2 regions of the Arthrobacter sp. 01T425 genome follow, and region 1 is predicted to be linked to the other one. Evidence: riboswitches for the same ligand, from Rfam matches in the RefSeq annotation. Region 1 holds a riboswitch; the other holds the start of a gene.
What was found. A riboswitch is a leader RNA that binds a small molecule or an ion and turns the genes downstream of it on or off. The one in region 1 is predicted to bind glycine.

Region 1 (3,405 bases):
ATCCGCTGGTGCCATCACGTCCACACATCGCGGGTGAGCCCGGATTGTTACGTGGACGGGAAGGGGTGCCCGTCCGGTCGCCGGCGAGCGGCAATGGATTTGGCACCCAGCCCCGCCAACGCGATGACCAGAGCCAGCAAGACTCTGGGAGCGGCTCCGCCCGCGGGCCCAAGTGTTGCCGCCAAGATTTGCCGACTCATTAACAGCATCTCCTGCAGGTCGCCAGCCAGTACACGCGTTCCCAGGACGTAGTTGACCGAGATGAACAGGGCGGGAACCAGCCACAACAGGGCAAGATTCACGGCCCACACTGCGGTCCGCCGCGCAGGACGAAGGCCGCACCATGCCAGGGCGCAACCTACGAGGATGGCGGGAATCCAGTGAGCGATTGTCGGCACTGCGACGGGGACGTTGAGGTGCCCAACGAAGCCGACAACCCACTCCACCGTCCACGAAGCGAACGGCACCGCGATGAGTCCGGCGCCCAATGCCGCCAGGCTCCGTGACCTTGAACAGAGCAGCAGGTGCGCCACGAGGGCCGCCGCGAGGGAGGCGGTCACGCCCGCGAGCAGCCCGGCGAAGTAGAGGCTCGCCGTTGTTCCGCCCGCCAAGCCTCCGTCGAGCACTGTGAAGGACTGGACGGCCGCCGTGAACTGAACCACAAGAACACCGGCTGCCGCGCACCACGTCACCAGTCGCCGTCGGGCGGGAGACCAGATGCGCACCGCGAGTCCGGCCGCCGCACCTCCCACGGTGAGGAGGGCCACGATGGTGGTGAGTTCGTACTGGCTTAGCGGCAGTAACGACACGGGCATCTGGTCCGGAGCGACCTCTGCGCCCCACAAGTTCTGCAACGGGAACTGTGCGCCGGTCACCAGCCAGGGGCCCAAGCCGAGCAATCCTGCCAGGATCCCGATCAGCCACGCCCAAGCGGCATCCCCGGCGGGGGCCCGGCTTGGTGGTCTGCTGGGGGCTGCCTGTTCCATCGCTCGATCCGGAAGGCTCACGGAGGCTCCTTGCGTAGAGCGCTCTGGAGGGACGCGCACGAAAAGTAAAGTATCCGTCCAGAATAATGCACCGAATGGATTAACCCCCTGGTCCGGTCCACGCGGTGGATGACGACCTCTGGGACCGCGTGTTCCGGATCAACGTCACGGCCCTCATGCGCCTCGCCCACGCAAGCAGACGACGGCGAAGAGCTCCCGCCGTCGTCCGCGGGAACAGCGACTCAATTGAAATAAATTTTGCATCCTGCCCGGGAACCGGATAAATTGTGAGCTGTGTCACCGACCAGTGGCACAGCTTATGATCTGCGGCGGGAGAGTCCTGCCGGTACGTTCAGCAGGCGCCGTAGGAGCAAATCCTCCCCAGGAATCTCTCAGGCCCACGTACCGCCGCGGCAAGGCAACTCTGGAAAGCAGTCCGGGCAACCGGGCTCACCGACGGTGCAAGTGGCGCGCTGCTATCAGCAGGGCAAAACGGAAACTCTCAGGTCCAATACAGAGCGGGGAGGAACCCGAATCATCGTGGCGTCTTGATGCCACCTGAATTATGGAGTTCCTCTCATGACGGTTCAATCGTCCCCGTCCACCTTCGCAGACCGCCACATCGGCGCCCGCCGCCAGGCCGACATCGACACCATGCTCAAGGCCGTCGGCTACGACAGCGCTGATGGCCTCGTTGACAACGCGGTCCCCGATTCCATCCGCCAGGAAAAGCCCCTCACCCTGGACAGCGCCCTCAGCGAAGTCCAGGTGCTGGCCGAACTGCGCAAGCTCGCCTCCAAGAACAAGACGGCCGTGCAGATGATCGGCCAGGGCTACTACGACACCGTCACCCCGCCGGTGATCCGCCGCAACATCCTCGAAGCCCCCGCCTGGTACACCGCCTACACCCCGTACCAGCCGGAAATCTCCCAGGGACGCCTCGAGGCGCTGCTGAACTTCCAGACCATGGTCCAGGACCTCACCGCGCTCCCGGTCGCCAATGCGTCCCTCCTGGACGAGGCCACCGCGGTTGCCGAGGCCGTGCTTCTCATGCGCCGCGCCAACAAAAACAAGTCCGCTGCCGGGGCCAAGACCGTCCTCGACGCCGACTGCCTCCCGCAGACCATTGCCATCGTCAAGGGCCGCGCCGAAGCGCTGGGCTTCGAGGTGCAGGTCGCTGACCTCTCCGCCGGTCTGCCCGACGGCGACATCAACGGTCTCGTCCTCCAGCAGCCGGGCGTCTCCGGCCGGGTGTGGGACCAGTCCGGCGTGATCGCCGAGGCCAAAGAACGCGGCGCACTGGTCACCGTGGCGGCGGATCTGCTTGCCCTGACCCTGATCACCCCTCCGGGCGAACAGGGGGCGGACATCGCCGTCGGCTCCACCCAGCGCCTGGGCGTGCCGCTGTTCTTCGGCGGCCCGCACGCCGCCTACATGGCGGTGCGCGAGGGCATGGAACGCACGCTCCCCGGCCGCATCGTCGGCGTCTCCAAAGACAACGCCGGCGTCCCGGCCTACCGCCTGGCCCTGCAGACCCGCGAGCAGCACATCCGCCGAGAGAAGGCCACGTCCAACATCTGCACCGCCCAGGCACTGCTGGCCATCGTGTCCTCGTTCTACGCCGTCTACCACGGCCCCGACGGGCTGAAGGCGATCGCCCAGACCGTCCACAACAACACCCGCGCCCTCGCCGCCACGCTGAAGATCGCCGGCCGGGAACTGGCGAGCGAGTCCTTCTTCGACACCCTCACGGTCCGCGTCCCCGGCAAGGCCGCCAAGGTCATCGCCGCCGCCGAGGCCCGTGGCATCAACCTGCGGCTCATCGACGCGGACACAGTTGGCGTGTCCGTCGATGAAACCACGACGCCGGAGGTCCTCTCCGCGGTGGTCGTCGCCTTTGGCGCCGGCCCGGTGGTGGAGGCCAAGGGCTTCGAGCTGCCCGGGAGGGTGCTGCGCACCTCCGAATTCCTGCAGCATCCGGTCTTCAACACGCACCGCTCCGAAACCCAGCTGCTGCGCTACATCCGCAAGCTCTCGGACCGCGACCTCGCCCTGGACCGCACCATGATCCCGCTGGGCTCCTGCACCATGAAGCTGAACGCCACGGCCGAGATGGAAGCGATCTCCTGGCCGGAGTTCGCCTCCATCCACCCTTTCGCGCCGGACTCCCAGACCGAGGGCTGGCGGGAACTCATCAGCGGCCTCGAAGCTGACCTCGCCGAAATCACGGGCTATGACCAGGTCTCGATCCAGCCGAACGCCGGTTCCCAGGGCGAGCTCGCCGGGCTGCTGGCGATCCGCGGCTACCACCACTCCCGCGGGGAGGCCCAGCGCAACGTCTGCCTGATCCCGGCCTCCGCGCACGGCACGAACGCCGCCTCCGCCGTGCTGGCCGGCATGAAGGTGGTCGTCGTGGCCA
Region 2 (3,405 bases), on a different contig from region 1:
CGAGAGACGGCGGATGTAGCGCAGCAGCTGGGTTTCGGAACGGTGGGTGTTGAACACCGGGTGCTGCAGGTAGTCGGAGGTGCGCTCGACGGCGGGGTCCAGGCCGAACGCAGTGTCCGTGCCTGCAGCCGCGGCAGTCACGGACGCGCCGAACGCGGCAATGACGTCGGCGACGACGGCCACCGTCGTGGCCTCGTCGGCGGAGATGCCGACGGTGTCGGCGTCGATGGCGCGCAGGTTGACGCCCTTGGCGTCGGCTGCCGCGATGATCTCAGCTGCCCGGCCCGGCACGGAGACGGTGATGGTGTCGAAGAAAGAGGTGTGCAGCACGTCCAGGCCGGCGGCCTTCAGGGAGGCGGCGATGGTCTTCGCGTGGACGTGGACCGACTGGGCGATTGCCTTCAGCCCGTCCGGGCCGTGGTAGACGGCGTAGAAGGAAGCCACGATGGCCAGCAGGGCCTGGGCGGTGCAGATGTTGGAGGTGGCTTTCTCGCGGCGGATATGCTGCTCGCGGGTCTGCAGGGCCAGGCGGTAGGCGGGAACGCCGGCGTTGTCCTTGGAGACACCCACGAGGCGGCCGGGCATGGAGCGCTCGAGCCCCTTCTGGACGGCCATGTAGGCAGCGTGCGGTCCGCCGAAGAACAGCGGCACGCCGAAGCGCTGGGCGGATCCGACGGCGATGTCAGCGCCCTGCTCGCCCGGGGACGTGATCAGGGTCAGGGAGAGGAGATCTGCCGCGACGGTGACGAGGGCGCCGCGTTCCTTGGCGTCGGCGATCACGGCGGTGTGGTCGAACACGCGGCCGGAGACGCCCGGCTGCTGCAGGACGACGCCGTTGATGACGCCGTCGGGCAGGCCCTTGGAGAGGTCGGCGACCTCGACCTCGAAGCCGAGGGCCTCGGCGCGGCCCTTGACGATCGCGATGGTCTGGGGCAGGCAGTCGGCGTCGAGGACGGTCTTGCCGTCGTGCGCCGTCTTGTTCTTATTCGCGCGGCGCATCATCAGCACGGCCTCGGCCACGGCGGTGGCTTCATCCAGCAGGGAGGCGTTGGCGATCGGCAGGCCGACCAGGTCCTGGACCATGGTCTGGAAGTTCAGCAGCGCCTCCAGCCGGCCCTGCGAGATCTCCGGCTGGTAGGGCGTGTACGCGGTGTACCAGGCCGGGGCTTCGAGGATGTTGCGGCGGATCACCGGCGGGGTGAGCGTGTCGTAGTAGCCCTGCCCGATCATCTGCACGGCGGTCTTGTTCTTCGACGCCAGCTTGCGCAGCTCGGCGAGGACTTCGACCTCGCTCAGGGCCGCGGCGAGCGCGAGGTCGGCGTCCTGGCGGATGTCCTTCGGAACGGCGGTGTCCACCAGGGCGTCGACGGTGTCGTAGCCGACAGCCTTCAGCATGGCGTCGACGTCGGCCTGGCGGCGCGCGCCGATATGCCGGTCAACGAAGGACGTGGAGGCTGGGGTAACAGTCACAAGGAACTCCATAACTCAGGCGGCGCAGGGTACGCCACATTGATTCGGGTTCCTCCCCGCTCTGTATTGGACCTGAGAGTTTCCGCGCAGCCCGCGTTTCAGGGCTCCGCTTGCACCGTCGGTGAGCACAGCATGTCCGGGACACGCCTGCTACTTTCCAGAGATGCCTTGCCGCGGCGGTACATGGGCCTGAGAGATTCCTGGGGAGGGTTTGCTCCTACGGCGCCTGCTTGTACCTACTTGCAGGACTCTCCCGCCGCAGATCAAAGGCGTATTTAATTAGGTGTTCAATCGGGGGTGACTACAGTCACAACTCTCATTGTCCTATGCCGGGCGCGCGTCCGCAAACTCCCTCCCGGCGGCGGACCCAGGTTACGGGCCACGAGCCACCCGGCGGCGAATCCGGCGGCGCGAATTCGCCGGAAACGCCCGGAGTCGCCGCAACTTTCCGGCGTACTCGAACGCTTCCGGCGAATTCGGCGGGGAGTAAGGGGGTCGGCGGGGAGTAAGGGGGTCGGCGGGGAGTAAGGGGGTCGGCGGGGAGTAGGGGGTCGGAGGGGGTGGGTGTGGGCTTCAGCCGCGCAGGCGCTCGACGGCGGCCAGGAGGCTCTGGACGTCCGCCTCGACTTCCGGCGGCGGCCCGCCGGGACCCCGCGCCAGCATGGCGTTGAAGTACAGCCCGTCCCCCATGCACAGGACGGCCTTCGCCATGGCGGGCCCGACGTCGGCCGCCAGCAGTTCCAGCCAGCTCGCCTGGCCGGCGGCGAAGCGGCGGAGGGTTTCCCCGTGCGCCACCTCGGCGAGCCGCGTGGCCGCCACGAAGACCCGGTCCATGGGCGTGTCCGCCCACACCGAGGACTTGATGAAGTACGCCGCCGCCCCTTCCGGGGCTGCCGCCATGGCCGCAACATCGGCAGCCAGGAGCCGGTCCAGCCGTTCCAGCAGGACCGCGATCATGGCCTCTTTCGTCGGAAAATGGTAGAGCAGGCCGCCCTTGGAGACGCCGGCCCGGCGCGCGACGGCGTCCAGCGTCGCGGCGCGTTCACCGACTTCGATGAGCAGGGATTCGAAGGCATCGAGGACGGCCTCGCGGGCGACGGGTTTCCTGGGCATGCCTCCCATCATGCCTGTCCGCGCGCGCATTTCTTAACTGTACCGTCCAGACGGTATAGTTATCCTTATGAGCATTTCATCGATCACCGTAGCCACCAGCACTCCTGCGGCCACCGGGCCCCGGGCACCGTGGCGTGACTGGGTGGCGCTGGCCCTGCTGATGTTCCCCGTCCTGCTCGTGGCCGTGGACAACACCGCGCTCACGTTCGCCCTGCCGGCCATCGCCAGCAGCCTGACCGCCTCCGGCGTCGAACTGCTCTGGATCGTCGACGCCTACCCCCTGGTCCTGGCCGGACTCCTGGTCGCGATGGGTTCCCTGGGCGACAGGATCGGCCGGCGCCGGCTGCTGTTCGTGGGCAGCGCAGGCTTTGCCGCGGTGTCCGCCGTGACGGCGTTCGCGCCGAGTGCGGAATGGCTGATCGCCGGCCGCGCCGGGCTTGGCCTGTTCGGCGCCATGCTGATGCCATCCACGCTGTCGCTGATCCGGAACATCTTTCCGCAGCCCAACCGGCGCAGGCTGGCGGTGGCGATCTGGGCCGCCGGCTTCTCCGGCGGCGCCGCCCTCGGCCCGATTGTCGGCGGCTGGCTGGTGGAACACTTCTGGTGGGGCGCCGTCCTGCTGGTCGCGGTGCCGATCATCCTGCCGCTGCTGCTGCTCGGGCCGGCCCTGATCCCGGAATCCCGCGATCCGAAGCCGGGCCGGGTGGACGTGCCCAGCATTGCCCTGTCCCTGCTGGTCATGGTGCCGGTGGTCTACGGGATCAAAGCCCTTGCCACCCACGGGCCGGCTCCCGAGGCCTTCGCGAGCATCGGAACCGGCCT

Region 2: another riboswitch for glycine. It lies ahead of gcvP (aminomethyl-transferring glycine dehydrogenase); the one in region 1 lies ahead of gcvP (aminomethyl-transferring glycine dehydrogenase).

What each region holds. Positions count from the first base shown of each region.
Region 1 covers NZ_JBFTPY010000028.1:31,572-34,976, forward strand. The annotation lists gene AC1DNG_RS20670 (hypothetical protein) at 48-1,007, opposite strand; glycine riboswitch at 1,307-1,404, shown strand; glycine riboswitch at 1,406-1,513, shown strand; gene gcvP (aminomethyl-transferring glycine dehydrogenase) at 1,566-3,405, shown strand, end outside.
Region 2 covers NZ_JBFTPY010000019.1:72,599-76,003, reverse strand. The annotation lists gene gcvP (aminomethyl-transferring glycine dehydrogenase) at 1-1,482, opposite strand, end outside; glycine riboswitch at 1,522-1,636, opposite strand; glycine riboswitch at 1,638-1,736, opposite strand; gene AC1DNG_RS18360 (TetR/AcrR family transcriptional regulator) at 2,044-2,583, opposite strand; gene AC1DNG_RS18355 (MFS transporter) at 2,651-3,405, shown strand, end outside.